2 regions of the Halocynthiibacter sp. C4 genome follow, and region 1 is predicted to be linked to the other one. Evidence: riboswitches for the same ligand, from Rfam matches in the RefSeq annotation. Region 1 holds a riboswitch; the other holds the start of a gene.
What was found. Region 1 has a riboswitch for glycine ahead of OU789_RS14780 (D-amino acid dehydrogenase). Riboswitches for the same ligand answer to the same signal wherever they lie in the genome.
Positions count from the first base shown of each region.

Region 2: it holds a riboswitch for glycine, as region 1 does, so the genes downstream of both, gcvT (glycine cleavage system aminomethyltransferase GcvT) here and OU789_RS14780 (D-amino acid dehydrogenase) in region 1, are expected to answer to the same signal.

Region 1 is NZ_JAPEIE010000004.1:41,792-58,066, reverse strand. Features, by position in the region: gene OU789_RS14825 (LysR family transcriptional regulator) at 1-572, opposite strand, end outside; gene OU789_RS14820 (DoxX family protein) at 719-1,150, shown strand; gene ygiD (4,5-DOPA-extradiol-dioxygenase) at 1,210-2,031, shown strand; gene OU789_RS14810 (glutathione S-transferase family protein) at 2,044-3,003, shown strand; gene OU789_RS14805 (TRAP transporter large permease) at 3,078-4,370, opposite strand; gene OU789_RS14800 (TRAP transporter small permease) at 4,367-4,867, opposite strand; gene OU789_RS14795 (TRAP transporter substrate-binding protein) at 4,924-5,976, opposite strand; gene OU789_RS14790 (M20 metallopeptidase family protein) at 6,005-7,195, opposite strand; gene OU789_RS14785 (MarR family winged helix-turn-helix transcriptional regulator) at 7,341-7,829, shown strand; glycine riboswitch at 7,879-7,963, shown strand; gene OU789_RS14780 (D-amino acid dehydrogenase) at 8,062-9,345, shown strand; gene bhcB (beta-hydroxyaspartate dehydratase BhcB) at 9,345-10,298, shown strand; gene bhcC (3-hydroxy-D-aspartate aldolase BhcC) at 10,313-11,479, shown strand; gene bhcD (iminosuccinate reductase BhcD) at 11,549-12,514, shown strand; gene OU789_RS14760 (muconate cycloisomerase family protein) at 12,705-13,853, shown strand; gene benA (benzoate 1,2-dioxygenase large subunit) at 13,927-15,315, shown strand; gene benB (benzoate 1,2-dioxygenase small subunit) at 15,328-15,852, shown strand; gene benC (benzoate 1,2-dioxygenase electron transfer component BenC) at 15,925-16,275, shown strand, end outside.
Region 2 is NZ_JAPEIE010000002.1:801,774-818,048, forward strand. Features, by position in the region: gene OU789_RS11150 (ABC transporter ATP-binding protein) at 1-633, shown strand, start outside; gene nirB (nitrite reductase large subunit NirB) at 633-3,083, shown strand; gene nirD (nitrite reductase small subunit NirD) at 3,080-3,415, shown strand; gene OU789_RS11165 (nitrate reductase) at 3,412-6,018, shown strand; gene OU789_RS11170 (glycosyl transferase family protein) at 6,015-6,998, shown strand; gene OU789_RS11175 (NAD(P)-dependent oxidoreductase) at 7,009-7,995, shown strand; gene gcvP (aminomethyl-transferring glycine dehydrogenase) at 7,996-10,860, opposite strand; gene gcvH (glycine cleavage system protein GcvH) at 10,870-11,229, opposite strand; gene gcvT (glycine cleavage system aminomethyltransferase GcvT) at 11,244-12,374, opposite strand; glycine riboswitch at 12,533-12,629, opposite strand; gene OU789_RS11195 (gamma-glutamylcyclotransferase family protein) at 12,702-13,256, shown strand; gene OU789_RS11200 (MATE family efflux transporter) at 13,240-14,661, opposite strand; gene gltX (glutamate--tRNA ligase) at 14,767-16,089, opposite strand; gene OU789_RS11210 (DUF1801 domain-containing protein) at 16,169-16,275, opposite strand, start outside.

The DNA.
Region 1 (16,275 bases):
ACAATGCAGGCATGGTTTGACAATTCCGTCGGCGTACTTGGTGCTCCATGCCGCGCCAGATAGTCCGGACTGGCAACCAGCACGCTCCGAAACTCTCCGAGACGGCGGACCTTGAGCGAAGCCTGATCGAAATGGCCGAGCCGAAAGGTCAGGTCGAGGCCCTCGGCGGCGAGGTCGAGATATCTGTCGTTGAGCCTCAGATCGATTGATATTGCGGGATGTTGGGCTGCGAAGCGGGCCAGCACGCCGACGACATAGATCTCTCCAAACGTGATCGGGGCGGACACCCGCAGTGTTCCGGAGAGACCTTTCGAACTCTCGGAAACCTCATTCAGAACAGTGTCGAATTCGTCCAGAAGCGCCGGCGCGCGTGCGAGCAGGTCTTCGCCTGCGGGTGTAAGGCCGACTTTGCGGGTGGTCCGTTGCAAAAGACGCACGCCAAGCCGCGCTTCCAGCTCGGCAACATATTTGGACGTCAGCCGGTTCGAGACACCCAACTGGTCCGCAGCCGACGTGAAGGAGCCGGTTTGAGCAGTGGCGACAAAGGCGCGCACCTGGTCGAGAAGATCCATGGCATAATTCCGAACAAAACGTGGAAAGTCATTCCTTAACATCTCCATTTTGTTGATGGCCTGCAAGCCCTAGGTTGCAGTCCATTACAAACCGGACACCAGGCTTTGCACCCGACGTCCAAACGATATTCCAAGGAGTACCCGACATGACCACCACCCCTGCAAACACCAATGCCGATCTTGCCGCCCTCGCCCTGCGCGTCGCAAGCGGCGTGGCCTTTCTCGCCCATGGCTGGCTGAAGGTCAGCGTCTTCACCGTCGCCGGCACCGTCGGCTTCTTCGAAAGCCTCGGCCTGCCCGGCTTCTTCGCCTACCTGACTATCCTGGGCGAACTCGGCGGTGGCCTGGCGCTGATCCTCGGCCTCGGCGTCCGCGCCGTCTCGATCCCGCTCATCGCTATCCTGCTGGGATCTGTTTGGGCGCATTCGGGCTTCGGCTGGACATTCTCGAACGAAGGCGGCGGCTGGGAGTTCCCGCTGTTCTGGGCCGTTGTCCAGGGCGTGATCCTGCTTTTGGGCGCTGGCGCCTACGCGCTCCGTCTCCCGGTTCTTGACCGCGCCATCGGCAAGTTCGCCTGAGCGCCCATCAGATAGCCGGACTGCCAACAGGCGGTCCAGCCCCATTCGGGAGACCCTTCATGCAAACGTACAGCCTTCAGGACCTATCCGACCGCTTCGCGCCCTCCGACCGGATGCCCGTGGTGTTTCTTGGACATGGCAGCCCGATGGATGTCATCGAGGACAATGCCTACAGCCGGGCCTGGTCGGACCTTGGCAAGAGCCTGCCGCGACCCAAGGCCATTCTCGTCGTTTCGGCCCACTGGATGACGCAGGGCACCACGCTTGTCGACGTGTCCAAGATGCCGCGCACGATCCACGATTTCTACGGTTTCCCGCAGGCCCTGTTCGACCAGCAATACCCCGCACAGGGTCAACCCGGCCTCGCCCGCGAGGTCGTCACGCTCCTAAAAAGCCACCGGGCGCAGGAGAATGACCGCTGGGGGCTCGATCACGGCGCCTGGGCCGTCCTGAAGTTTCTCTATCCCCAGGCCGATGTGCCGGTCTTCCAGGTCTCGGTCGACATGAGCCGCGGGCTTTCGCATCAACTCGAGATCGGTCGCACCCTGTCGAAGCTGCGCGATCGCGGAGTCCTGATCCTGGGGTCGGGCAACATCGTTCACAACCTGCGGACAATGCGGCGCGGAGGAAAGCCGCTCGACTTCGCGTTGGAGTTCGACACGCTTTTCGCCGGCCGCCTGACCGACCGAGATATCGCTGCGCTTGCAGATGCCGAGGGGCTCGGTTCCCTGCTGCGAGCCGCCCACCCGACGGTGGATCATTATCTGCCTGCGCTTGCAATTGCCGGCGCGTCGGATGCACGCGACGACCTGACCTTCATGACCGATGCCATCGATCTGGGATCGGTGTCGATGCGGTCGTTCATCTTTCACGCGAATTGAGGACACAGACCCATGCTTGTCGACGGAAAATGGATGGAAAACTGGCAGCCAGTGCAGAAAGCCGACAAGGACGGCCGCTTCGTGCGCCAGACCTCCAGCTTTCGCAACTGGATCACGCCGGACGGTGCGCCCGGCCCGACCGGGGAAGGCGGGTTCACGGCCGAATCTGGCCGCTACCGGCTTTATGTTGCTCTGATCTGTCCCTGGGCGTCGCGTGCGCTGATCGCCCGAAAGCTGAAGGGACTTGATCACATAATCCCGGTGACCGTGGTGAACCCGACCCTGACCGATCAGGGATGGAGTTTCGGTGGTTTTCCCGGCGCTGACAGGGATCCGCTGTTCGGGTCACGCTATATGCACGAGATCTATACTTCGTCCGATCCAAGTTTCACCGGGCGCGCAACGGTTCCGGTGCTCTGGGACACGAAGCGGAATGTGATGGTGAACAACGAAAGCGCCGATATCCTGCGCATGTTTGATACCGCCTTCGAACATCTCGTTCCCTCCGATCTGCGGCTCTATCCTGCGCATCTGGCAGCGGAAATCGACGCTCTCAACCCGCGCCTCTACGACCTGCTCAACAACGGCGTCTACAAGGCGGGCTTCGCATCGTCACAGCACGCCTATGAAGAGGCGCAGGAGGGCGTGTTCGCGATGCTGGATGAACTCGAGGACCGGCTGACCGGCGACTACCTGTTCGGGGACAGTGTGACGGAAACGGACGTTCGCGCTTTCGTGACGCTGATCCGTTTCGACGCAGCCTATCATGGTCTGTTCAAGACCAACCGGCGGCAGGTCAAGGACTACCCCCGGCTCACCGACTACATCACACGGATGCTCAACTTGCCCGGCGTGCGGGAAACGGTGAACATGGATCACATCCTGCATGGCTACTATTCGATCAAGGCGCTCAATCCCAATGGGATCGTGCCCAAGGCACCCGATCATATCGCGGAACCGCTGAGCCTTTGAGGACATCGCCTAATAATGCGACGGGCGAGGATTTCTCCTCGCCCGTCGCTATTCATTTGGGAAGTGGCTCACGCCTAACCGACGGTGCTTCCCAGCCAAAGCGTGATCGCGGGGAAGGCCACCAGCAATGCAAGGCGCACCACATCTACGGCGATAAATGGTACGAGACCCTTGAAGATCCGAACCACCGGAACATCGGGCAGAACTGCCTTGAGAACGAAGACGTTCATGCCGACCGGCGGCGTGACGAGTGCGATTTCTGTCACAACGATCACGATGATGCCGAACCAGACCAGATCGAACCCTTGAGCGACCACGATCGGCGCGAAGAGTGGCACGAAGATCAGGATGATCGCCATGGAGTCCATGACGCAGCCCAACACCATGAACACGAGCATGATCGTGAAGATCAGAGCGTAGCCTTCAAGGCCCGTGGATTGCACCAGCGCCAGGACACCGGCTGCCAGACCGGACAGGGTCAGCAGTTTGGACAGCATCAGCGCACCAAACAGGACCGTGTAGAGCGAGACTGACGTATAGGCCGTGTCGATGATGACCGTCCGCAGCACTTTCCAGGTCAGGCGACCATGGAACGTCGCAATTAGGATCGCGAGGCCGGCGCCCATGCCGGCCGCTTCGGTCGGTGTGAAGAGCTTGGCATAGAGGCCGCCGATGATGAGACCGAACAGCAAAACGAAAGGCCAGATGCCGGACAACGCTTTCAGCTTTTCCGGCCAAGGCGTCTTTTCGCCTTGTGGTGCATGGCTGGGATTGCGCGCTGCAACGAACCGGATCGCGACCATATAAAGCGCGAGGCCCAGGAGGCCGGGGATCACACCCGCGATGAACAGGTCCCCGATATTGGTCTGGGTTAGGATGCCGTAGACTACCATGATGATCGAGGGCGGGATCAGAATGCCCAGCGTGCCGCCAGCGGCAATGGTCCCGGAGGCGAGCTCATCCGAGTAGTTGTACTTCTTCATGCTCGGATAGGCGACCTTGGCCATGGTGGCCGCGGTGGCGTAGCTGGAGCCGCAGACTGCAGAGAACCCGGAACAGGCAACCATGGTCGAAAGGGCCAAACCGCCACGTACATTGCCGACAAAGGCATAGGCGGCACGGAACAGATCGTGGGCGATACCTGTCTTGGAAATCACGTTTCCCATCAGGATGAACATCGGCACAACGGCCAGATCGTAGGACAGGACCGCGTCGGAAATCGTCAGCGGCAGGAGTTGCAGCGCGATGTTCCAGTTGATGGCGAACCCGATCCCGGCCACGGAGACGGCGAGCAGAGAGAAGGCGAGAGGCACCCGCAGAAAGGCCAGCAGAATAGCCGCGAGCATAGCAATGGAGCCGACGATCATAGCGCTTCCTCCTCGTGGGTATCTTCGGGATCGACCATCGGACCGGTGACGGCGATGGCCATGGCGGCCAGCGCCGAGAGGGCGCAGCTTGCGGCCATGTAAAAATAGAGCGGGCCGCGTGGGACACGGAGAGCTTGGCTGACTTCCGAGATGCGCGACGCGTTCAAGCCGTGCTTGATGAAGAGCCAGGCGATAAGAGCCAGCACTGTGGTCACCAGAACGCTGATCAGGACGCGCCACCACGCCATCCAGGGCTTGTTCACAAACTTGTCGAGCAAGTCGATTGTCAGGTGCGCCCCAGCCGCGGTCACCAGAGGAAGGCCGGCAAAAACAACCAGTGCCATCAGATGCTCTGTGATGTCATTTGCTCCGTAGATTGGTTTGCCGACAAGCCGGCGCCCGATCACGTCTGCGAAGGTCAGTGCGACCATTGCCAGAAGGAACAGTGCCATGACTGTTTCAACTCCCCGGCGGATTTTCCATGCCATGGACAGCATGATCCTGTCTCCTCCCAAAGAAGCGGGGACCAGAAAACCGGTCCCCGTTACGCGTTTTAGTTCGATGCAGATGATGCGGATTCGGTTGCAAGCGTCTCATACGTGTCGTTGTAGAAGGACAGCATGGCCTGCGGGTCGGCAACGCCAGCGGCCTTGGCGGCCTCCACCCAATCGGCAACCATCGTGTCGTAGATGGTATCCACCGCTGCGATCAGTTCGTGAGAGGCTTCCACGATCTCATGACCGGCCGCGCCCAGCTTTTCGGTGGCGGCAGGGTTTTGAAGGTCGAAGTTCTTGCCCCATGCGGCGGAGAGCGCTTCACCGATGATCCCTTCGATGGCAGCCTTGTCTTCGTCAGCCAACCCATCCCACTTGGCACCGTTCATGATGACGAAGAAGGTCGCGTCGTAGAAGCCCTTCGGGAAGATGGTGTGGTGCTCGAGGCTGTCTTCGAGGCGGAAGTTGACCACGGATTCCATGGTGTGAAGCGACCCGTCGATGACACCGCTTTCCAACATCTCGTAGGCCTTGGTGGCCGGTGCGGCCACCGGAACCGCGCCCAGCGAGGTCAACAGTTTTTCCTGGATCGGTCCGCCCATGCGGAACTTGACGTTGGCCACATCCTCGGGCGAGGTCACGGTTTTGGAGCCGTGGTGCAGCTGGCCGCCGCCGAACATGCCGACAGCAAGCATTTTCACACCGTCGAAAGCCGCGTTGTCGGCGAGGTAAGCCTCATAGGTCTGCCACAGTGCCCGGCTTTGAGCTTCGGCATTGGTTCCGGCATTCGGGAACTCGGCAAACCACATCGAAACGAAGCGCTCGGGCTCATAGGTGAAGTTGCCCCAGGTGATGTCGGCCACGCCGTTGCGTGCCAATTCCCAATGCTGGGGCGGGCTGGCCAGCGGTGCGGGCAGGATCACGACGTTGACGCGCCCTTCCGTGACTTCAGCGACCTTCTCCGTGAAGGGCACGAGGAAGTCGGTGTGCACGAAGTGGGTCGGCGGCACCCAGGACGACATCGTGAGCGTCTCGGAACTCGCCATCGTCCCCGCCATCATTGCGGTTGCGGCGACAGCGCCTTTGAACATGGATTTGGTGAAGGTGATCATCTGGATCCTCCCTTGGATGATATCTGGTTCAGGTCAGTTGGTGAGAGTTGAGCGTTGCGCTCGTGCGGTGCTTTGCCAGGTCGGCAAAGATGGCGGCTCCGACAGGAATGATATCCTTGTCGAAGACGAATTCCGGGTGGTGAGGCGCGTGACCGCCTTGTCCGATGAAGAAATATGCGCCTGGGACAATGGCTGAGAGCTCGGAGAAGTCCTCGGACGCCATGAGGCTGCGAGCGTTCTCGGTGACGCGCTCTGACCCAGCGACCCGCGTTGCCGCAGCCACGGCCGCGGCGACGCAGGTGGGATTATTCAGCGTAACGGGCACCATGCTGGTGACATCGATCTCGATGAGCACGCCAAAGAGCAGCTCGGCCGCGCGCACGGCGTCCTGCAGCAAATCGGCCAGCGTATCGCGCACCTCGGTCGCCGTCGTGCGCATTGTCCCTTCGATCCGGACTGTATCGGGCAGGATATTGCGGGCCGTGCCGCCTTGGATCAGGCCAATGGAAATCACGCCTGTGTGGCGTGCGTCAAAGCTGCGCGTGGCGGCCTGCTGAACGGATGAGATCAGATGGGCGGCCGCTGCAATGGCATCCTGCCCAGTATGCGGCATCGACCCATGCGCACCTTGCGCTCGGATCGTGATATCGATGTTGTCCGCAGAAGACAGAGCCGCTGTCGTCGGCACGCCGACCTGACCAGCGGGCAGGTCAGGTGAGTTGTGCAAGGCGTAGATCTCATCGCAGGGGAACCGCTCGAAGAGGTCGTCTGCGATCATTGCGCGTGCACCGGTGAGGAGTTCTTCTGCAGGCTGGAAGATGAAGCGAATTGTACCGTCGAAATCCCGATGCGCCGCGAGATAGGCGGCGGCGGTCAGTGCGGTGACCATGTGTCCGTCATGCCCGCAGCCGTGAAATCGGGTGGGAATTTCGGACGCGTAGCCGACCGAGGCTTTCTCCTGCATCGGTAGGCCATCAAGTTCTGCCCGAAAGGCGATACAACGTCCGGGCGCTTCAGGTGACGCATCTTGACCATGCAAGGTCCCGACGACGCCCGTGCCGCCGATGCCAGTCACTACAGTGTAACCGAGGTCGGTCAACCGCTCCGCGACAAAGGCCGCCGTCCGCACCTCTTCGAAGCCGATTTCCGGGTGGCGATGCAGGGTCTGCAGCCATTCTTGTGACGTATTGCGGTGAGTCTCGTACCAGGTGGGAAACATCTTCGCGGGCTCCAATTCATCTCAACGTGAGAATATTGCACGGAGATACTTGTCCGGCAAGATAGTTTCTTGTTAAGACTATTTCGTGTAGAAATCAGGGTAAGACGTGATACCTTTTTGGTATCGACGACAGGAGAAGCGGATCGTGCAGACCGACAAGACATTCAAGAATGAGCGCCTGACGTACAGATTGAACATCGTCGCCCAGGAAGCGATCCAGGCCAATGACGAGATTTTCCTGCGAGAGACGGGATGCCGGATCCGCGATTTGCGGGTGTTACGTTTGATCGATGATCGGCCGGGCACGACTTTCGCAGAAATCGCGAAAATAACAGGTTTCGACCGAAGTTTGACGTCGAGAATCATCCAGAACTTGATCGGTGCAGGTTTGATCGAGCGAGAAAACTCGACCGAAGACGCGCGGGTGTTCCTGCTCTCCACGACGCCAAAGGGCAAGGACGTTCGCCAAGTGGCACGCCGTTTGTCTGATCGTCTGGAGGTGATCCTGACGGACCCGCTCTCGTCACAGGAGATGCGGGCGTTCAACGAAATCCTCGCCCGCCTTGGGGCTTGGGTGACCTCGGAAGACTACCGAGATGCTCTCGCCAAAGAACCACAAAAAGATGCAGTCTAAAATAGTCTTGACGTGAAACTAATATCTGTTTAGAGCATATACAGCCTACCAAGCTGTCACAGGAGAGGCCGATCACTCGGCGCCGAAGGAGCAACCCCCCGGAACCTCTCAGGCAAAAGGACTGTGATTAGCGCGGCGATCTGAAGCGCGCTGTGGAGCCTCCGCATCCCGCGACAGAGGGGATTGGACCTGTCATCCGGCAGGACGAAACCTTGGGTCGCGGGAGGATGCCATGACCAGAATTGCCGTAATCGGCGCCGGGATCACCGGCGTAACAACAGCCTCGAGCCTGATGGACCGGGGCTATGACGTCACCTTGTTCGATCGCAATCGTTATGCCGCGATGCAGACATCTTTCGCCAATGGCGGGCAGTTGTCCGCATCGAATGCCGAAACCTGGAACCGTTGGTCCACGGTTTTCAAGGGCATGAAATGGATGATGACGCGGGGCGCGCCGCTTCTCGTTAACCCCAAGCCGAGCTGGCACAAATACAGTTGGATGGCCGAGTTCGTGGCGTCGATCCCGCAGTACCGGGCGAACACCGTCGAGACGACGCGCATGGCGATTGCCGCGCGGGGTCTGTTGCGGGAAAAGGCGGAGCGGCATGGGTTCGATTTCAACTGCGAGAACCGTGGCATACTGCACATCTATACGACCAAGGCAGAGTTCGATCACGCGACCGAGGTCAATGAGCTGCTTGCCGAAGGCGGGCTCGAGCGCCGCGCGGTGGCACCCGAAGAGGTCCGCCAGATCGAGCCGGCGCTGAGCGGCGATTTCTACGGCGGCTACTACACCGAGAGCGATTTCACCGGCGACATTCACCGCTACACGACGGGTCTTGCCAAATCCATCGAGAAAGCTGGGGCGGTTCTGCGCTTCGGCACTGATGTCGATGCGCTGAAAGCAGACAAGAACGAGGTGCGCCTGACCTGGAGTCGGAACAACGAAAGCCAGACCGAAACCTTCGATGCCATCGTCGTTTGTGCGGGTGTCGAAAGCCGAGGCCTAGCGGCGCAGCTTGGCGACCGGGTGAATGTCTATCCGGTCAAAGGCTATTCGATCACCGTTCGTCTCGATGACGAGGAAAGCCAGCAGTCCGCGCCCTGGATCAGCTTGCTCGATGACGAGGCCAAGGTCGTGACCAGTCGTCTGGGCAAAGACCGGTTCCGCATCGCCGGCACGGCGGAGTTCAACGGGTATAACCTCGATATTCGCGACGACCGGGTACGCCCGTTGGTGAAGTGGTGCGAACGGTTCTTCCCCGGTGTGAGCACCGAACACGCCATCCCATGGGCGGGTCTTCGTCCGATGATGCCGAACATGATGCCGAAGGTCGGGCAGGGCGTCCGCGACCGGGTGTTCTACAACACCGGACACGGGCATCTTGGCTGGACCCTGTCTGCCGTTACCGCCGAAATGGTGGCCGAGAAGGTTGCGGAGTCGCGGACCGTCAATAGTGCAGGCACCGTGATCTCAGGCGCCACGGCCCCTCTGCAAGAGCAAGGAACAGTATGATGTACGTGCCCACCTACGACGACATGCTCGCTGCACATGTCCGGATCGCCCCGCACATTCGGCGCACGCCGGTGCGGACATCGGACTATCTGAGCGAACTGGCGGGTTGCGAGCTGTTCTTCAAATGCGAAAACTTTCAGGAACCGGGAGCCTTCAAGGTGCGCGGGGCCACGAACGCGGTCTTTGGCCTGGATGAGGATCAGGCCGCCAAAGGGGTCGCAACGCATTCGAGCGGCAACCATGCTTCGTGCCTGTCCTACGCCGCCATGTTGCGTGGCATCCCCTGCAACGTGGTCATGCCGCGCACCGCGCCGCAGGCGAAGAAAGACACAGTGAGGCGCTATGGCGGTGTGATCACCGAATGTGAGCCCTCCACAACCTCGCGCGAAGCGACCTTTGCCGAGGTGCAGGCCGCGACGGGCGGCGATTTTGTCCATCCTTACAACGATCCGCGCGTGATCGGGGGGCAGGGCACCTGTTCCAAGGAGTTCATGGAGCAGACCGACGGGCTGGATATGGTGGTGGCACCCATCGGAGGCGGCGGGATGATCTCGGGCACCTGCCTGACGCTGTCGACGCTGGCCCCGGAGACCAAAGTGATTGCCGCCGAACCCGAGCAGGCCGACGACGCCTATCGCAGCTTCAAGGCGGGTCACATCATTGCCGATGATGCGCCGAAGACGATCGCTGACGGTCTGCTTGTGCCGCTCAAGGATCTGACATGGCATTTCGTGTCGAACCACGTGTCCGAGATCTACACCGCCTCGGAACAGGAAATCGTCGATGCGATGAAGCTGATCTGGAAGCACCTGCGCATCGTGATGGAACCCTCGAGCGCCGTGCCGCTCGCCACCATTCTCAAGAATCCCGACGCCTTCAAAGGTAAGCGCGTCGGCGTGATCATCACCGGCGGCAACGTCGATCTGGACAAACTGCCCTGGATGCAGGGCTGAAAAGGAGAATTCTCATGAAAGACATGATTGACCTGGACGCCTACGAGGTTGGTTTCGACATTCCCGCCAAGCCGGGCATGGATGCAGACTTTATCCAAACGCCTGCTCTGGTGCTGGATCTCGACGCGCTCGAGCGCAACATCAAGAAGATGGGCGACTATGCCAAGGCGCACGGCATGCGGCATCGCGCGCACGGCAAGATGCACAAATCCGTCGACGTGTTGAAGCTGCAGATGGAGCTGGGTGGCGCCATTGGCGTCTGCTGCCAGAAGGTGTCCGAGGCCGAGGTGTTCGCCCGCGCGGGTATCAAGGAAATCCTCGTGTCCAACCAAGTCCGGAACCCGGGCAAGATCGAGAGACTGGTGCAACTGCCCAAGCTGAGCGGTGGCGAGGTGATCGTCTGTGTCGATGACGTCGCCAACGTGGCGGACCTGTCGGCGGCTGCCGTTAAGGCAGGCACCCAACTGGGTGTCTTCGTGGAAATCGACTGCGGTGCCGGACGCTGCGGCGTGACCACAACACCGGCGGTGGTAGAGATCGCCAAGGCGGCCGTTGCGGCGGACAACCTGACCTATCGCGGCATTCAGGCGTATCAGGGCGCAATGCAGCACATGGACAGTTTCGAAGACCGCAAGGCCAAGATCGACGCAGCGATTGCCCAGGTGCAGGACGCGGTCGACGCGCTGAAAGCCGAAGGGATCGAAACCGATTTGGTATCAGGCGGTGGCACGGGGTCCTACTACTTCGAGTCGAATTCGGGTCTCTACAATGAATTGCAGTGCGGGTCGTATGCCTTCATGGATGCCGACTATGGCCGTATCCTCGATCACGAGGGCAAGCGCATCGATGCGGGCGAATGGGAAAACGCCTTCTTCATCCTGACCTCCGTCATGAGCCACGCCAAGGCCGACAAGGCGATCTGCGACGCAGGCCTCAAGGCGCAATCGGTCGACAGCGGTCTGCCGTTCATTTATGGGCGCGACGACGTCGAATACGTCAAGTGCTCGGACGAGCACGGCGTGATTGCCGACCCGAATGGCGTCTTGAAGGTCAATGAGAAGCTCAAGCTCGTGCCCGGCCACTGCGACCCGACCGCAAATGTGCATGACTGGTATGTCGGTGTGCGGAACGGCAAGGTCGAAAGCGTCTGGCCGGTCTCGGCCCGCGGCCGCGCCTACTGATCCAATCTTGAAACATCGTACCCTGTCCGGCTTTCATCCGGGCGGGGCCAAATTCCTTGGAGCCTGACCATGCTGATTGTCCCCGAACGAGAAATTGCCGACTTGATGACCCAAAAGGCGGCTTTCGACGCGGTAGAGCAGGTCTTTGCCGCCATGGCGTCGGGAGATGCCTACAACTTCCCTGTGGTGCGCGAAGCAATCGGGCATGAGGACGCGCTTTATGGGTTCAAGGGCGGGTTTGACCGGGCCGGGCTGACGCTGGGCCTAAAGGCCGGCGGCTACTGGCCCAACAATCTGGAAAAGCGCGGGCTGATCAACCATCAGTCGACAGTGTTCCTATTCGATCCCGATACGGGCAAACCGTCTGCCATGGTGGGCGGGAACCTACTAACCGCCTTGCGCACGGCGGCGGCGTCCTCGGTGTCGATCAAGCACCTGGCACGCAAGGACGCAAAGGTCATCGGCATGATCGGCGCGGGCCATCAGGCCACGTTCCAACTCCGCGCCGCTTTGGAACAGCGCGCCTTCGAGAAGGTCATCGGCTGGAATTATCACCCCGAGATGCTGCCCAACCTAGCCAAGGTCGCCGAAGAGGTCGGCGTGCCGTTCGAGGCTGTCGATCTGCCCGGAATGGATGAGGCGGATGTCATTATTTCGATCACTTCGGCCTTCTCGCCGTCCCTTGTGGCGGATCACGTCAGTCCCGGTACGCACCTTGCCTGTATGGGGACCGATACGAAGGGCAAACAAGAGGTCGAGGCCGGACTTCTGGCCCGCGCCTCCGTCTTCACCGACGAGGTCGCGCAATCCATCAGCATCGGCGAAGCGCAGCATGCTATCGCTGAAGGACTGATCAGGGAAAGTGACATTGCTCAGCTGGGCGCCGTGATCAACGGCAGCCATCCGGGCCGCACGTCGGACGATCAGATCACTTTGTTCGACGGTACCGGCGTTGGTTTGCAGGACCTTGCTGTTGCCGCGGCGGTCGTCGATCTGGCAGTCGAGCGTGGCGTCGCCGTCGAGGTCGATTTCTAATCAGTAGTCATCCACGTAAATGATCCGTCGCAGGCGTCACGATTTGTGGCGCCTGTTTTCGTTTGAGAGGTTCCGCCGGGCGCGTCGTGTCTCGTCAGGGTATCACCCAAGACCTCCCCAATCATCGACAGAATCCGCCTCCAGCGGGCAATCTACAGCCAATGGAAACCTGTAGATGTGGTGAGCCCCAGTGACCAAGATTGACCAGATCGAGACCCTGATCCTCGACATCCCAACCATTCGTGGTCACGTGCTTTCGATGGCCACGATGCGCACGCAAACTGCCGTGCTGGTCAGGGTCACGTTCTCGGACGGCTCCGAAGGCATCGGCGAGGGCACGACGATTGGCGGCCTTAGCTACGGTCCGGAAAGCCCTGAAGGCATCCAGTCAGCGATCGAGACCTATATCGCGCCTGCGCTGATTGGTCGAAACGGCGACGATGTGAATGGTGCGATCCAGCTGATCGACAAGCTGGTGAAAGGCAACCGCATCGCCAAGACAGCCGTCGAGATCGCCCTCTGGGACGGGCTGGGCAAGCGCTTGGGCGTGCCGGTGTCGCAACTTTTTGGCGGGGCCGTGCACGAGCGTCTACCGGTCGCCTGGACGCTGGCCTCGGGCAATTCCGAGACCGACATCGCCGAAGCCCAGGAGATGATCGAAACCCGCCGCCACAACATCTTCAAGTTGAAGATCGGCAAGCGGTCTGTCCGCGAGGACGTGGCGCATGTGGCGCGGATCAAAGAGGCCCTTGGTGACGCTGCCAGCGTGCGCGTCGATGTGAACACTGCGTGGTCCGTGCAGGACGCACGTTGGGGACTGAAGGGCTTGCAAGAGGCAGGGTGCGAGCTGGTCGAACAGCCGGTGCCCGCCCGCTATCGCCGCGCCATGGCGGAACTCGCTAAAGGCTATGAAATCGCCGTGATGGCTGACGAGGCGCTGAATGGTCCCGAAGACGCCTTGGAAGTCGCATCAGTGCGCGGGGCGGATGTTTTTGCGGTCAAGATTGGGCAGTCGGGCGGGCTCAAGCGCGCATCGGAAGTCATCGCCATCGGTCAGGCGGCAGGGCTGGGCCTTTACGGCGGTACGATGCTGGAAACCGGTCTGAGCACTGCTGCGGCCCTGCAGTTGTTTTCGACTGTCGAAGATCTGGCATGGGGCACCGAGCTGTTCGGCCCGCTTTTGCTGACCGAAGACATTCTGGCCGAGCCGATCATCTACCGCGATTTCTGTGTCGAGATCCCCAAAGGCATCGGCATCGGCGCAACGCTCGACCAGGACAAGATCAATTTCTTCCGCCGCGATGGCGGTCGGACCATGAAAGCCGTCGCCGGCGAATAGGCCCGCGACACGGATATCAAACCCAGCCAAAGCGCGTGCCAAAGCGCCAAGGCAGTCAGGAGGAGGACCAACAATGTTCACCCAATCCAATCTCGACGAATTCGAAGCGCGGCTCGACGGCGCGATCCAGGACGACCCGGAAAACGGCGTCTTTCGGTGCCGCCGGGACATCTTCACCGACGAAGAGCTGTTCGAGCTTGAGATCAAGCACATCTTTGAAGGCAACTGGATCTACATGGCGCATGAAAGCCAGATCCCAAACCCGGGTGACTACTTCACCCTGACCATGGGTCGTACGCCCGTCGTCATCACCCGCGACAAGGACGGCGAGCTGCACGCGCTGGTCAATGCCTGTTCGCATCGTGGCGCGCAGCTGTGCCGCTTCAAGCGTCGCAACCAGAAGACCTTCACCTGCCCGTTCCACGGCTGGACCTTTTCCAACACCGGCAAGCTTCTGAAAGTCAAAGACCCCAAGGGCGCAGGCTACCCGGAGCAGTTTAATCAGGATGGCAGCCATGACCTGACCAAGGTCGCTCGGTTCGAAAACTATCGCGGGTTCCTGTTTGGCTCGCTCAATGCGGATGTGAAGCCGCTGGAAGAGTACCTTGGCGAAGCGCGCAAGATGATCGACATGATCGTCGATCAGGCCGATGAAGGCCTCGAAGTGCTGCGCGGGTCCTCGACCTACACCTATGACGGCAACTGGAAGCTGCAGGCCGAAAACGGCGCTGATGGCTACCACGTCTCGGCCGTGCACTGGAACTACGTGGCCACGACGGCGCACCGTACCGACGACGGCAAGGAAGACAACATCAAGGCGACTGACGCGTCCAAATGGGCGAAGCAGCGCGGCGGCTTTCATGCCTACGAGAACGGTCACATCCTGCTCTGGACCGAATGGGCCGACCCGACCAACCGCCCCGGCTATCCGCGTCTGGAGGAATGGACGGAGACCTACGGCAAGACCAAGGCCGAATGGATGGTGGGAGTGCTGCGCAACCTCTGCCTCTATCCCAACGTCTTCCTGATGGACCAGTTCTCCAGCCAGATCCGCGTCTTCCGGCCCGTCTCGGTCGACAAGACCGAGGTCACGATCTACTGCATCGCGCCGAAGGGCGAGAGCCAGGAAGCCCGCACCCGCCGCATTCGGCAGTACGAGGACTTCTTCAACGCTTCGGGTATGGCGACACCGGACGACACCGAGGAATTCCGGGCCACGCAGCGTGGCTACGCAGGCGCATCGCACGCGAAGTGGAATGACCTGACACGCGGTGCGACCCAATGGATCGAAGGCCCGGATGAGGACGCCAAGGCCCTGGGCATCAACCCGGTTCTGTCCGGTGCCCGCACCGAAGACGAAGGTCTCTTCGTCATTCAACACAGCAATTGGTCCGAGCGGATGGGTGAAGCCATCGCCAAGGAACGCGAAACCGCGCCTGCAGCGCGTGTCGCAGCCGAGTGAGGAGGAAAGAACATGACAACTGCAACTCTTGAACGCCCTGCAACCGAAGCGATGAGCTTCGAAGACATCCAGGCCTTCCTCTTCGCGGAGGCCCGCGCTCTGGACGACCGCGACTGGGACACCTGGCTGACATTCTACCACAAGGACTGTCCGTTTTGGATGCCCACGTGGGATGACTTCGACACGCTGACGGAGGATCCGCAGAACGAGATGTCCTTGATGTACTACCCCAACAAGCAGGGCATCGAGGACCGCGTATTCCGGATCAAGACCGACCGGTCGTCGGCGACCTCACTGCCGGAGCCGCGCACGAACCATTACCTGTCGGGCATCGAAGTGCTGAGCCGTGAAGGCAGCGAAATCAAGCTGCGCTTCAACTGGCAAACGCTGAGCTACCGCTACGCCGAGACCGATACCCACTGGGGCACGTCGTTCTACACGATCGACACCAGCGGGCCAAAGCCGCTGATCACCGACAAGAAGGTGGTCTTGAAGAACGATCACATTCACCACGTGATCGACGTCTATCACGTCTGATCCCCGTTCTCCGGGAGACTGAAAACCTCCGCGCATCCACGTCAGGGTGCGCGGCCAAGGGAGGAGCATGCCATGACGACCTACAACGTTGCCCTGAATTTCGAAGATGGCGTCACGCGCGTCATCCAGTGCGATGACGATGAGAAGGTGACCGATGCGGCCTTTCGTCAGAAGATCAACCTGCCGATGGATTGTCGGGATGGCGTCTGCGGCACCTGCAAGTGCTTCGTCGAGAAGGGCGAGTACGAGCTGGAATTTTACATGGACGAGTCGATGAGCGACGAGGAGGCCGAACAGGGCTATGCGCTCACCTGCCAGATGACCCCGGAAAGCGACTGCGTCGTGCGCGTCCCGGCCTCGTCCGCCATCTGCAAGACCGCGCCCGAGGCCGTGGAGGCCGAAGTGCAGGGCGTTGACAAACTT
Region 2 (16,275 bases), on a different contig from region 1:
TCCAAAGGTGGTATCCGCCTTGATGGTCGCCACGTACAAGGCGCAGACCCCGAGCGCGCGGTTGTGTTCCAATCGCCCAACCTCTTCCCGTGGCTCACCGCCAAAGAAAACGTGTCGATCGGCGTCGACAAGGTCTATCCTACTGCTTCTATGGCCGAGCGTCAGGATGTGGTCGAATACTACCTTGAGCGCGTTGGCCTTGCGGACTCCATGGACAAAATGGCGAACTCCATGTCCAACGGCATGAAACAGCGTGTCGGGATTGCCCGCGCCTTTGCGCTCTCGCCCAAACTCCTCTTGCTTGATGAACCATTCGGCATGCTCGACAGCCTCACCCGCTGGGAGCTTCAGGAAGTTCTCATGGAAGTCTGGAGCCGCACGAAAGTCACCGCGATCTGCGTGACCCACGACGTGGACGAAGCCATCCTTCTGGCGGATCGCGTTGTGATGATGACCAACGGACCACAAGCCACAATCGGCAAGATCGTTGATGTGGACCTGCCCCGCCCGCGCACCCGTAAAGCGCTCCTGGAGCATCCGGATTATTACAAATTCCGCGCCGAGGTTCTCGATTTCCTTGAGGAATACGAACACGGCAAAAACCCCAAATCCAAGAAAGAGGAGGCCGCATAATGACCGAGAAACTGGTAATTATCGGCGCTGGCATGGCCTCGGGCCGCGCGCTCGAAGAACTGCTCAAGCAGGCGCCCGATGCCTATGACGTGACCCTTTTCAACGCAGAGCCTCGCGGCAACTATGACCGCATCATGCTTTCTCCGGTTCTGTCAGGTGATAAGAAGTTTGACGACATCATCATCCACACCTCCGATTGGTATGAAGAAAACGGTGTAACATGCCGCTTCGGCGAAAAGGTCGCCAAAGTAGACCGCGAGCGCAAAGTCGTGATCGCCGAAAATGGCGACGAAGTGCCTTATGACAAGCTTCTCTTTGGTACAGGGTCCAACCCATTCATCATTCCGCTCCCCGGCCACGATCTTGAGGGCGTAATCGCCTATCGTGACCTTGAAGACACCAACCGCATGATTGCCCTCGGCGAGAAGCCGGATGCGAAAGCGGTTGTGATCGGTGGTGGTTTGCTTGGTCTTGAAGCTGCGGCTGGGCTTAAGCTGCGCGGCGTTGACGTGACAGTGGTGCATATCATGGGCCACCTGATGGAGCGCCAGCTTGACGAAGCTGCAGGATACCTTCTGCGCAAGGCGTTGCTCGACAAGGGCATCAAAGTAATGTGCTCGGCCAACTCCAAAGAGATCGTTGGCGAAGACGGCCATGTCAAAGCGCTTATGTTGGATGACGGCACTGAACTGCCCTGCGACCTACTTGTGATGGCCGTGGGCATCCGCCCGAATGTGGCCCTTGCTGGCGATGCTGGCCTCTCCGTTGGGCGCGGCATCCATGTTGACGATCAAATGATTACCTCGGACGAGAACATTCTCGCCGTGGGCGAATGCGTGGAACACGACGGCAATATCTTTGGCCTCGTTGCTCCGCTCTATGATCAAGCCAAAGTTGTTGCCAAAACCTTGATCGGTGAAGAGGCAACATTCGTTCAGCGCGAGATTTCAACCAAGCTCAAAGTAACGGGCTGTGATCTCTTCTCTGCTGGTGATTTCGCAGAGGGCGACACCCGCGAAGATATCGTGTTCCGCGATCCGGCGCGTGGGGTCTACAAACGCCTCGTACTCGAAGACAACAAGATCGTCGGCGCCGTGATGTATGGCGATACCGCCGACAGCAACTGGTTCTTCGGAATGATCAAATCCGGCGAAGACATCAGCGAAATGCGCGAGACCCTGATCTTTGGACCTGCCTTTCAGGGGGGTGCCCCCCTGGACCCTATGGCGGCCGTTGCAGCCTTACCAGATGATGCAGAAATCTGTGGTTGTAACGGCATTTCCAAAGGCGAGATTGTTTCTGCGATCAACGACGGGGCAACAGACCTCGCCGCCGTACGTGCGGTTACCAAGGCCTCCGGCTCCTGCGGGACATGCACCGGTCTGGTCGAGCAGGTTCTTGGGGTAACGCTGGGCGATGATTTCGTTATTCCCGCCGCTCAAGGTATGTGCAACTGCACAGACCTGAGCCATGAAGACGTGCGCCGGATGATCAAATCGCAAGAGTTGAAATCCATGGCCGCGGTCATGCAGGAATGTGGCTGGAAAACAAGCTGCGGCTGTCATTCTTGCCGCCCTGCGCTCAACTTCTATTTGCTCGCTGATTGGCCGCTTGAATATCAGGACGATCCACAGAGCCGTTTTGTAAACGAGCGCAACCACGCCAACATCCAGAAAGACGGTACCTATTCGGTTGTGCCGCGCATGTGGGGCGGGATCACTACGCCCGACGAGCTGCGCGCCATTGCGGATGCCGCCGACAAATACAACGTTCCGACCGTTAAGGTAACTGGCGGGCAGCGGATCGACCTTCTGGGCGTGAAGAAAGAAGACCTTCCCGCCATGTGGTACGATTTGAACCAAGCGGGTATGGTATCGGGCCACGCCTATTCCAAAGGTCTGCGCACGGTCAAAACATGTGTAGGCAAGGATCACTGCCGTTTCGGAACGCAGGATTCAACGGGTCTGGGCATCAAACTCGAAAAGCTCCTCTGGGGATCTTGGACACCGCATAAAGTCAAACTGGGCGTGTCGGGCTGCCCGCGTAACTGCGCGGAAGCCACCTGTAAGGACATCGGCATCGTCTGTGTCGACTCGGGTTACGAGGTTTCTGTTGGTGGTGCTGCGGGTATGGACGTTCGGGAAACCGAATTGCTTGCCAAAGTCGCAACCGAAGAAGAAGCCATCGCCCTCACGACTGCGTTCATGCAGATCTACCGCGAAAACGCGAAATACCTTGATCGCGCTTACAAATGGGTCGCCAAGGTCGGGTTGGATTGGGTCAAGGAACAGATCGTTGATGACCTCGCCCAACGCGCCGAATTGGTGGAGCGCTTCGAGCTTTCACAGACCATCTATCGCAAAGACCCATGGGCCGAACAGGCCACCCCCGAATACAACCGCAAAAAATGGCAGCCGATGGCTGACCTGAGCTTGGAGGCCGCAGAATGAGTGACTGGATTGATATCGGCGCGCTTGACGACATCCCCCAACGCGGGGCGCGCCTTGTAAAAACACAGCTTGGATGCGTCGCGGTGTTCCGCACCGCAGAGGACCGCGTATTTGCCATGGACGACACCTGCCCCCACAAAAAGGGGCCGCTGAGCGAAGGGATCGTGCATGGCGAGTCCGTTACCTGCCCATTGCACAACTGGGTGTTTGACATGAACACCGGCCAAGCACAGGGAGCCGACGAAGGACAGGTTGCAACCTATGACATCGACGTGCGGGACGGGCGTATCCTGCTTGACGTGAACCGCCTTTCCGCACGGTCCGCCGCATGAGCATGACCTGCACAACCTGCCCCTATTGCGGTGTTGGCTGTGGCGTTCTTGCGAGCGCTGACGGCACCATCAAGGGCGATCCGGACCACCCGTCCAATTTCGGGCGGTTGTGCTCCAAAGGCTCGGCACTGGGCGAAACCATCACGCTCGAAGGGCGCTTGCTCGCGCCGATGATCAATAAGCAACGCGCAAGCTGGGAGGAGGCAACAGCCCTCGTCGCGGAGAAGTTCAGCGCGGCAATCAAGGAACACGGCCCAGACAGCGTTGCTTTCTATGTTTCCGGCCAGCTCCTGACCGAAGATTACTATGTGGCCAACAAGCTGATGAAAGGTTTCATCGGCAGCGCCAACATAGACACCAACTCGCGCCTTTGCATGGCCAGCTCCGTGGCGGGCCACAAGCGCGCATTTGGCACAGACACAGTTCCCGGCACCTATGAGGATTTTGAGGAGGCCGACCTCGTTGTCCTCGTTGGCTCCAACCTCGCGTGGTGCCATCCGATCCTGTTCCAACGCCTCGTGGCGGCCAAGCAAGCGCGCCCGGACATGCGCGTGGTCAACATTGATCCGCGTGTCACAGCGACAAGCGACCTCGCTGATCTTCACCTTGCCATCAACGCCGATAGCGACACGGCCCTGTTTAATCACCTGCTCGCCGAAATCGCATCGCGCGGCGCGGTTGACGACGACTATGTCGCCAAACACGTGAATGGCTTTGCCGATGCACTCGCCGCCGCACAAGACAGCGACGTAAGCAGCACCGGACTAAGCGCCGCCGAGATCGAAGATTTCACCAACCTCTGGATCAACACAGAGCGCGTGGTCACCATTTATTCCCAAGGCGTGAACCAATCCGCCGTCGGCACCGACAAAGTCAACGCGATCCTCAATTGCCATCTTGCAACGGGACGTATCGGCCGCGCAGGGATGGGGCCGTTTTCCGTCACTGGACAGCCAAACGCCATGGGCGGGCGCGAGGTCGGCGGGTTGGCGAATATGCTGGCCAACCACCTTGATCTGGAAAACCCAGACCACCGCGATACAGTTCAAACCGCATGGAACGCCCCAGTTATCGCTGATCACGCAGGCCTCAAGGCAGTAGACCTTTTCCAAGCCTGTGCAGATGGCAAGATCAAAGCGCTCTGGGTCATGTCTACAAACCCTGCCGTATCAATGCCAGACGCCGCAAACGTAGCGCAGGCCATTGAAAACGTACCGTTCACCGTTGTTTCCGACATCCTAAAAGACACAGACACTGGCGCGCTTGCCGATGTGTTGCTCCCCGCTGCGGGCTGGGGCGAGAAATCGGGCACAGTAACCAATTCCGAACGCCGCATCAGCCGCCAACGCGCGTTCCTACCCCTCCCTGGTGAAACGCGCCCTGATTGGCAAATTATCTGCGACGTGGCGCAAAAAATGGGGTTCGGGGAAGCCTTTGAGTTTACCTCTCCTGCCGAGGTCTTCGCCGAATACGCCGCCCTTTCCGAAGCAACCGCAAAGTTCGGCAAGGATTTCGACATCAGCGGCCTCGCTGGCTTGGATGAGGCCGACTATGACGTGCTCAAACCAACCCAATGGCCAATCCGCGCCAATGGATCTAAAACCGAGCGCTTCTTCGCAGATGGCGGCTTTTTCCATGCGGACAGCAAGGCGAAAATGCTTCCCGTAAAACCGCCGAAACATGCTGAAAACGGCGAAACTTTCCGCCTCAACACAGGTCGTATCCGCGATCAGTGGCACACGATGACCCGCACGGCGCGCGCGCCGCGCCTAAACCAGCACCTCGCCGAACCTTTCGCCGAAATCAACCCAACTGACGCGCTGCGCCTTGGTATCAAAGACGCGACCCTGCTGCGTATCTCGGGCGAACATGGTAGCGCTGTTGTGCGGGCTATGATTACCAGCAAAGTACAGGCTGGCACCATATTTGTTCCAATGCATTGGACCGCGCAATTTGCTGCCTCTGGCCGCGTGAACCACGCTGTTGCACCCGTGACCGATCCCGTGTCAGGCCAACCCGCACTCAAAGGGGCAAACGTAACCGTCGCACCATTCGAGGCCGCGTTCTATGCCTTCGCCGCAAGCGATCAGCAGATTGAAAGCGCCCGCCGCTATGTAGCAAAATCCAAAACCACAACGGGATGGAAAGCCGAAATTTCAGGACAGCGCGCGCCGAAGGATTGGGGAAAAGAAGCACGCGAAACACTTGGCCTTGATGGCGGTGAAGCCGTGATGCTGGAGGACGCACAAAACGGGATTGCCCGCGTTGCGATCTTTGAGGATAGCCGCCTTCGCGGTGTCTATTTCGCCGCCCGCACACCAGTTGCCGTTGCGCGTGGCTATGTATGTGACCTGATTGGGAGTGAGGCATCGGCGCACGTGCTTGCCGGAGTCCCTGGGGCTGATCAACCAGACCCCGGCGCCACGGTCTGTTCCTGCATGAACGTCGGTATCAACACCCTCAAAGCGGCGATTTCCGATGGGGCGCGCACGGTCGAAGCTCTTGGCGAATGCACAGGCGCGGGAACCAACTGCGGCTCTTGCAAGCCGGAACTTCAGGCATTACTGAAAGATATACCTTCAATGAAAGTGGCTGCCGAATGAACAAACTTGCTCCCTATGTCCGAATTCTTGGGCGGGGACCGGGGCGTTCAAGATCACTTACCGAAGAAGAAGCATTTGAGGCGTTCACCCTCATTTTGCAAGGCGATGCAGCACCAGAGGCGGTTGGCGCGCTCTTGATGCTTATGCGGTTCCGTGGCGAGATTGCCCCTGAAATCGCAGGTTTTGTGCGAGCGCTTCGTGCACATGTCGATGCGGGTTGGACGAATGTCCCCGCTGGGCTTGATTGGCCCACCTATGCCGCAGGGCGTACGCGCGGGCTTCCGTTTTACCTGCTGTCAGCCAAGCTCATTGCCGCAAGCGGGACACCTGTTTTGCTACACGGTTGGAACTCGCACCAAAATCCTGTTGCCTCGGTTCGCGATCAGCTTACAGCAGTTGAAATCCCCGTTGCAAAAACAGCCGAGGCCGCAACAAAAGCGCTCGAGAACGGCGGTATCGCCTATGTCCCGCTTGAGGAAATCGCGCCAGATGCCTTCCGCATTCTAAAATTGCGCGATGTGCTGGGTCTACGCTCGGCGGTGAATACCACGTTGCGGGTCTTTAACCCCTCGCTCGCGCCCGCTTCGGTTCAGGGCGTATTTCATCCGTCTTATCGCGAGCTACAGGCCGACGCCGGCGCGCTTCTCGGACTTGCGCGGCTGACGGTTATCAAAGGCGGCGGCGGCGAGTTTGAGCGCCATCCCTCCAAAGACATCGCCGGATTTGGCCTACGCGACACAAGCCCTTGGACAGGCACCGCGCCCGCGCTTCTTGATGAAACGCGCCGCCTCGCTACGAAAGAATCCCAACCCGAAGACCTTGCAAACCTCTGGAATGGAACGCATTCGGACGAGTTTGCAGAAGCCGTTGTGATAGGCACAGCAGGGCTTGCGCTCTTGACCACAAGGCAGGCCGACAGCATAGAAGCCGCCGACGAACAGGCGCGCGCACTTTGGGCCGCACGACACAGCACCACATAAAGGACACCCCGTGAAAACCTTCCCGATGTTCCTCAAAATGACCGGCCGCCGCATTGTGATTGTCGGCGGTGGCGAGCAGGCCGCACAGAAATGCCGCCTTGCCCTTAAGACAGAGGCCCAGATCGTGATCGTTCATACGGGCGAGATCGACGCCGAGCTTGCCGACATCATCGACGAAGGCCGCGCAGAGCGCATAACAGGCGAAATCACACCCGAGATCTTCGCAGGGTCCGCGCTTGTGTTTGTCGCGACAGGAGACGAAGAAACCGACGCCAATATTCATGGCGTTGCCAAATCCGTTGGCGCCACCGTGAACGTGGTGGATCAGCCCGACCTGTGCGATGCTTTCACCCCCTCGATCGTGGACCGTGACCCCGTTGTAGTAGCCATCGGCACCGAAGGAACGGCGCCGGTTCTGGCCCGCCAGATCAAAACGCGGATGGAAGAAATTCTAGAGCCAAACCTCGGCGGGCTTGCGGCCCTTGCTGGGCGGCTTCGCAATAGCGCGGAACAAAACCTTGGCCCAATCAAGCGACGCGATCTGTGGCGATGGGTGTTTTCCGCAAGCCCTCGCGCAGATTTCACCTCGGGGCGCGAGCGCCCCGCAGCCCTTGCGATCAAGGAGGCTATCGCAAACGGCGGCGCACCAACCGAAGACTTGCCGGGTGTTTGCGTTGTTTCAACAGGCGCAGACACCCGTGATATGATGACTTTGCGTGCGGTAAAGCGGATGCAGGAAGCCGACGCGATCTATTTCGCCCCCCTAAAAGACATGACCGTTCTTGAGCTTGCCCGCAGGGACGCCGAACGCGTTGAAACCATTGAAAGTAATGAGGTTTTTCAACAGCTTTTTGACTCCGCACAGGCCGGGAAGCGCGTTGTCTGGCTGACCAACGCAGACACCGAAGCCTCTACGTTCTGCAAAGAATTGGCGGCAGAATGTTCCGCCGCCAATATCCGTTTTGAAACCGTCGCGGGTGTGTTCCCGAGCGGGTAATTACTCTGCCGCGTCGAGGTATTCCTCAAGTGGCGGGCAAGTGCAGACAAGGTTTCTGTCGCCAAAGACGTTGTCTACACGGCCAACGGGCGGCCAGTACTTATCAACCTTGAAGGAGCCAGGAGGGAAGCATCCCTGCTCGCGGCTATAGGGGCGATCCCATTCACCAACAAGCGACGCAACCGTATGCGGCGCATGTTTCAGCGGATTGTTCTCCGCGTCCATTTCGCCGCTTTCAATCGCTGCAATTTCGGAGCGGATCGACAACATCGCGTCGATGAAACGATCAAGCTCGGCCTTGGTTTCAGACTCCGTCGGCTCGATCATCAGGGTGCCGGCAACCGGCCAGCTCATGGTCGGCGCGTGGAAGCCGCTGTCCATCAGACGCTTGGCGATATCATCTACGGTTACATGCGCACTTTCGGCAAATGGGCGTGTATCAAGGATGCACTCATGCGCAACATTGCCGCCTTTACCAGTGAACAGCACGTCATACGCACCAGAGAGCCGCGCTTTGATGTAGTTTGCGTTTAGGATCGCAACCTTGGTTGCCTGCGTAATCCCTTCGCCGCCCATCATCAGGCAGTAAGCCCAACTGATCGGCAAGATCGACGCGCTACCATAAGGTGCCGCAGAAACCGGCCCCTCTTCTCCGCCAGTCTCGGGGTGCCCAGGTAGAAACGGCGCAAGGTGCGCGCGCACACCGATTGGCCCCATGCCCGGACCGCCGCCGCCATGGGGGATGCAGAAGGTTTTGTGCAGGTTCAGGTGGCTCACATCGCCGCCCAGTTTGCCCGGCTGAGAAAGCCCAACCATCGCGTTGAGGTTCGCCCCGTCGATATAAACCTGCCCACCGAAATCATGGGTGATCTCGCAGACTTCCTTGACGGTTTTCTCAAACACGCCGTGGGTCGACGGATAAGTGATCATGCAGGCCGCGAGGTTTTCGCCCGCAGCTTCGGCCTTGGCGCGGAAATCTTCCACGTCGATGTCACCATTCTCTGCAGATTTCACCACAACAACCTTCATGCCGCACATCTGTGCCGAGGCTGGGTTTGTGCCGTGAGCCGAAACCGGAATGAGGCAGACGTCGCGGTGGCCCTCGCCACGAGAGCGATGATAAGCGGCAATCGTCAAAAGCCCCGCATATTCACCCTGCGCACCGGAGTTGGGCTGCATCGACATTGCGTCATAGCCCGTAATCTCGCAGAGGCGCGCGGAAAGGTCTTCGATCATCTCTGCATATCCAGCGGTCTGATCTTTGGGCGCGAAGGGGTGCACTGTGTTGAATTCGGGCCATGTAATCGGCATCATTTCAACGGCTGCGTTGAGCTTCATTGTGCATGAGCCAAGAGGGATCATCGCCCGATCCAGCGCCAAATCGCGGTCTGCCAAGCGGCGCATATAGCGCATCATCTCGGCTTCGGCGCGGTTCATGTGAAAGATCGGGTGCGTGAGGTAATCGCTCTCACGCAGGAAGGAAGCTGGGAAGCTTTGCTCAAGGCTTTCGGGGGTATCCGCAAGCCATTCATGCGCGGATTTATTCACACCAAAGGCGCGCCAAACCGCTTCGATCAAGGCCGCATCGACCGTCTCGTCAACCGAAATGCCAACGCGGGTGTCACCAACAGCGCGCAGGTTGATGCCCTCGGCTTCGGCGTTTTTAAGGATCGCTTTCTGGAACGCGCCAACTTCGACTGTGATCGTGTCAAAGAACGCCTCTGTCTCGACCTCAAAGCCACCATCACGCAGCCCGTTTGCCAGCGCGACCGTGTTGAAATGCACCATTTCCGCGATGGATTTCAGACCCTTCGGCCCATGGAACACAGCAAAGAAGCTCGCCATCACGGCCAACAGCGCTTGCGCGGTACAAACGTTGGAGGTGGCTTTTTCGCGACGGATGTGCTGCTCGCGCGTTTGCAGCGACAGGCGATAGGCCTTGCCGCCCTGCGCATCCACAGACACACCGACAATCCGACCAGGCATAGTGCGCTTATAGTTGTCAGCACAGGCCATAAACGCAGCGTGCGGGCCACCGAAACCAAGCGGAACACCGAAGCGTTGCGCAGAGCCAACGGCAATATCAACACCAATCGCACCCGGTTCTTTGAGCATTGTCAGGGCGAGTAGATCAGTCGCCATAATCGCGCTGGCTTTGGCGGTATGAAGCGCCTCCACCTCAGCCGCAAAATCGCGGATTTCGCCGTAGGTTCCAGGATATTGGAAGATCGCGCCGAATACGTCTTCGGCAACGAGATCATCGGGATTGCCAACGATGACTTCGATACCTAATGGTGCCGCCCGCGTTTGCATAACCGCGATATTCTGCGGGTGGCAATTCTCGTCGATAAAGAACGCCTTTGCCTTGGATTTCGACCCACGTAGCGCCATTGCCATTGCCTCGGCACAAGCGGTTGCCTCATCCAGCAGAGATGCGTTGGCAACAGGAAGGCCGGTCAGGTCGCTTACCATAGTCTGGAAGTTCAGCAGCGCCTCAAGACGCCCCTGCGCGATTTCGGGTTGGTAGGGCGTATAGGCCGTATACCACGCTGGATTTTCCAGAATATTTCGCTGGATTGCCGGCGGGGTCACACAGCCATAGTACCCCTGCCCGATCAGGCTGGTCATCACCTTGTTTTTCTTGGCCACCTTGCGCATTTTTTCCAAAAGCGCATGCTCCGTCATTGGCGCCCAAGGCAGGGCTTCGGCCTGACGGATACTGCCCGGAACTGTGTCGTCAATCAGCTCATCGAGCGACGCGTAGCCGATTGCTTTGAGCATCTCGGCCATTTCATCTGGCGACGGGCCGATATGGCGGCGGTTTGCGAAATCATAGGTGTTATAACCAGTGGTCTGATAGGGCATTTTGTGTCCTTACCCGATGAAGGCTTTATAAGCGGCTTCGTCCATCATGTCGTCCATTGGGCCGAGGTCTTCGACTTTGATCTTAAAGAACCAAGCGTCGTTCTCTGGATCGTCATTTACCTTGCCTGGCTCGTCGACAATTGCTTCGTTCACTTCGACAATCTCGCCGTCGATTGGCGCGAGGATATCGGAAGCGGCTTTCACACTCTCGATCACCACAACTTCGTCGTCCTTGGAGACTGTTGTGCCAACGTCTGGCAGCTCAACAAAGACAACATCGCCAAGCTGCTCGGCGGCGTGCTCGGTAATGCCAACAACAACAACGTCGTCCTCGACGCGCAGCCACTCGTGTTCTTCGGTGTATTTCATGGGGAGTCTCCTGTTTAACGTTTATAGGTTGATGGCCGGAAAGGCATATCTGCCACGGTTGCGGGGAGCCGCTTGCCACGCACTTCGGCATAGATAATGGTGCCGGTTTCCGCGTGGTCGATAGCAACATATCCCATCGACATAGGCCGTTCGATACTGGGGCCAAATGCGCCCGATGTCACCCGCCCCATCGGCTCTGTGGCGTCGGCACTGGCAAAAAGCTGGGTTCCGGCACGCATTGGTGCGCGCCCTTCAGGCAGAATGCCTACGCGGCGGCGGGTTGCCCCTTTTTCAAGCTCTGCGAGAATTCGTTCAGCCCCGGGAAAGCCGCCTTCACGTTCGCCGCCTGTGCGGCGGACCTTTTGCATCGCCCATTCAAGCGCGGCCTCGACCGGCGTTGTTGTTTCGTCAATGTCATTACCATAAAGGCACAGCCCCGCTTCAAGGCGGAGACTATCTCGCGCACCTAAGCCGATTGGCTCCACACCATCTTGGGCCAGAAGCGCACGGGCAAATTCAACCGCGCTGTCGTTGGACACTGAAATCTCGTAGCCGTCTTCGCCAGTGTATCCAGAGCGCGAAATCCAAAGCTCGCCGAAATCCGATTCCACAACAGCAACATCCATGAACACCATATCGGCCGCAGATGGAGCAAGCGCAGCAAGCGCTGCTTCGGCTTTCGGACCTTGCAACGCAAGCAATGCGCGATCTTCGACAACCTCAACCTCACAATCAGCAAGGTTCGCCTTCATATGCGCGACATCGGCCTCTTTACAGGCCGCGTTGACCACGAGGAACAGGTGGTCGCCACGGTTGGCCACCATCAGGTCGTCGAGAATGCCACCGTCTTCGTTGGTGAAAAGAGCATAGCGCTGACGCCCCTCTTTGAGAGGAACGATCGAAACCGGCACCAGACGCTCAAGCGCCGCCGCAGGATTATTACCGCGCAGGATCACTTGCCCCATATGGCTCACATCAAAGAGCCCCGCGCCGGTGCGTGTGTGCAAATGCTCTTTCATAACGCCGAGCGGATATTGCACGGGCATGGAATAGCCCGCGAATGGCACCATTTTGGCACCCAATTCTACGTGTAGGTCATGGAATACGGTCTGCGCCAGATCCGCGTCGAGGTGTGGGTTGGCCATTTGCCTTCTCCTCATCACCGGTACAACACTGGATATTCAGCGCGGCACCAAAACAAGCCCGCCCCATGCGCGCTCTCCTGATGCCCCCTCTGTCTCTGCCTTGCGGCGCCTGAGATCGTTATCCCTTCGGCGGGCCAATGGCCACTCTCCAGAGTTTTGGTATCCGAGCGGTCCTGAAGCCTGAGAGTTTACCGGGGCGGTTGCTCCTTCGGCACTGAAGGGCGTTCGCCCCGCAGATTCTCCCACTTGGATGTCGCATTATGTACCCACCTGTGCGCTTTTGGGCAAGGGGTTGTATTCGCCGGTATACAGGTTAAATCCGGTTACATGAAAAACCCTTTCTTCTTTGGCTATGGTTCGCTCGTGAACCAATCGACCCACACCTACACCAACGCCCATCGCGCCCATGTCACCGGCTGGCGGCGCACGTGGCGCTTCACACCGCATCACCCCGTCTCGCTTTTGACAGCGATCCGATGTGACGAGAGCAGCATTGACGGATTAATCGCCGAAGTTCCCGGCGCGGATTGGGCGGCCCTTGATGAGCGCGAAAGCGGATACAACCGCCACGTCACCGACGCTGTGCGCCACCCGCTTGAGTTCAAACCCGAAATCGCAATCTATGCCGTTCCCGAACAGGAGCCGTTTGATGCAGACGAAGGGCCAGGCATTCTGCTCAGTTATCTCGACGTTGTGGTTCAGGGGTATTTGCGTGAATTCGGCGAAGAGGGCGTTGCAGATTTCTTTGCCACAACAGATGGCTGGGACATTCCCATTCTAAACGACCGCCTCGCGCCCAAGTACCCGCGCGCCCAAGAGTTGAGCCCCTCAGAAACCGCATTGGTTGATGCTTATGTAGCCAAGGTCAACGCCGAAAACTAAACAGAGACATCCAGCGGCTCTGGCTCCGAAACGCCTCTGGAGCCACCGGTTTTTCGGCGCGGATGTCGCGCATGATCCGCGCCACCAACACAAGTGCAATCGCCGCAAAGACGACGCCGCCAATCGCTTGCCCAATAAGCACCCCTTCGGCCCCGTATAACATACTGCCGAAAATCACGAACGGGATCGTCCCAAGTGTGTTCCGGCCCCAGTTTACCATGGTGGAATAGAACGGATGGCCAAGGTTGTTAAACGATGCGTTCGCCACAAAAATCACCCCGTTGAAGAACCACAAGAGCGCCAGCGGGCCACAGAACAGCAAGATGATATCCGCCGTCACCCCATCCGCACGGAATAGAGCAAGCACAGGGCCGCGCAGCGCAAAGAGGATCAGCGCCACAATCAGCACGTAGCCCGCAATAAACAGCAACCCATCTTTGAAGGCACGCTGCACGCGGTCATGCAATTGCGCGCCATAGTTTTGGCCGATGATCGGTCCGATGGCCCCTGAGAGCGCGAAAATCACACCGAAAGCAATCGGTACCATCCGCGACACCACCGCCATTCCGGCGACGGCATCCTCTCCATATTCGGCCATCGCGCGTGTCACATAGGCCTGCCCGATGGGGGTTGAAAGCTGCGTAAGAACAGCAGGAACGGCAAGCGTATAGATTGCCCGGAAATCAAGCGCGAACTCCTCTGAAGTTGGCTTTTGCAGGCCGCCATAGTGTTTATAAATCGGGATCAGCGCATAACTGGCAATCGCAATACGCGCCGCCACCGAAGCAAGCGCTGCGCCCGTCAGTTCCAGATCAAGCCCGAAGATCAGGATGGGATCGAGCACTGCGTTAACAACGCCGCCAAGAATGGTCGCGAACATTGCACGTTTGGCATCTCCATGCGCCCGCAAAATCGCACCGCCAACCATGCCAACAAGCAGCAACGGCAGGCTTGGCACGATAATACGCAGGTAGGATACCGTGAGCGGCAAAACATCGCCTTTTGCCCCCATCCACCCCGCGAGCGTCGGCACGAATATCCAGACCGTCGCGGCAAAGACACTTCCGAACAAAACCCCATAAAACAGCGAAGTTGTTGCGCGGCGGCGCGCCATATCCTCGTCGCCCTGCCCCAAGGCCCGCGCGACCAACGCTCCCGCGGCGATGGACATGCCAATGCCGAAAGAACTGGTGAAAAACAGGATCGCGCCCGCGTATCCCACAGCAGCGGCAAGCTCGGCTTTGCCCAGCATCGAGATGAATATCATGTCGACGAAATCAACAATGAACACCGCCATCAATCCAATAGACGCGGTGAGCGACATGACAGTGACATGCCGAAATAGATTGCCAGTTAAGAACTTAGCCTGCGCGTTCGCGGGTTTGGCGGGTTCGGAATTTGACATGCAACCTCCCTGATCGCCGCGCAGAAATACGCGCGGGCACATGTGCAGGAAGGCTGACTATAGCGACGAAAACCCGAATGGGAACCGCAAAAACGGTCGCGCGATCTAGCCTTTGGCGCGGATCACCTGAAGCAGCGGCAGCACCGCGCTCATATCTGGTCCGTGCTCCATTCCAGTCAAAGCCTTGCGCAGCGGCATGAAAAGCCCCCGCCCTTTGCGGCCTGTCGCTGATTTAACGGCGGTGGTCCACTCTTTCCAGCTTGTCGCGTCATACGGACCATCCGGCAGAAGCGCGAGCGCTTCCTTCACGAATTCCGCGTCATCCGCATCAATTACAGGGTCCGCACCATCGCGGAACAGGGTCCACCAGCCTTCAAGATCAGCCATGGTCGAGATGTTCTGGCGCGTGGCTTCCCAAAACGCTTCTGCCTGATCGTCCGGAACGCCAAGTGCCGCGATTTGGTCGGCGACATCGGCAAAGGGCTGCTCGGCCAGAACGCGCGCGGTCAGAGGTTTAAGGTCTTCAACGTCGAATTTGGTTGGCGCAGACCCGAATTTGCTCAGGTCAAAACCTTTGATCAGGTCATCCATTTCTGTGCGCAGTTCGACAGGGTCGCTAGAGCCAAGCCGCGCCATCAAGCTCAAGATCGCCATTGGGGCAATCCCTTGAGCGCGCAGATCGCGAAGCGCCAATGTGCCGAGCCGTTTTGACAGCGCCTCACCCTGCGGGCCCGTCAAAAGCGAATGGTGCGCGAAGTTTGGAACCTTGCCGCCAAGTGCTTCGATGATCTGGATTTGTGTGGCGGTGTTGGTTACGTGGTCGCTGCCGCGCACAACATCGGTCACACCAAAATCGATATCGTCACAAACCGACGCGAGCGTATAAAGGAACTGCCCATCGCCGCGGATGAGAACAGGATCAGACACGCTGGCCGCATCAATCGACAGATCGCCAAGAATGCCGTCATGCCACTCAATCCGTTCCTGATCGAGCTTGAACCGCCAATGGCCGCCACGCTCCGCGCGCAAAGCGTCTTTTTCGGCGTCGGACAGCTTCAGCGCCGAACGGTCGTAAACCGGCGGCTTGCCCATGTTAAGTTGTTTCTTACGCTTGAGATCAAGCTCCACAGGTGTTTCAAAACACTCGTAAAACCGCCCATCCTTGCGCAGCTGCTCTGCCGCTTCTTCGTAGCGTTCAAGCCGTGTTGACTGGCGCTCGATCCGATCCCACGTTAGGCCAAGCCATGTGAGGTCTTCTTTGATGGCCTCGACATATTCTTCCTTGCTCCGCTCCGGATCGGTATCGTCAATCCGCAGGATAAACTCGCCACCTTGAGCGCGCGCGATCAAATAGTTGAAAAGCGCGGTCCGAAGGTTCCCGATATGGATATAGCCTGTCGGGCTTGGGGCAAAGCGGGTGGTTGTCATGGCAGGGCCTCTTGGATGGTTTGGCCCCTCTTACGCTGCCCTGCGACGGCAGGCAAGTAACCCGCAGGATTTCCCGCGTTTATGTCGGCTTAACGGGCCAGTGACCCTCAAGATCGCGCAGACCCGCACCGATCAACTCCTCAAGCACATCCGTATCGATATCCGACAGCTTATTGAAATAGAGAC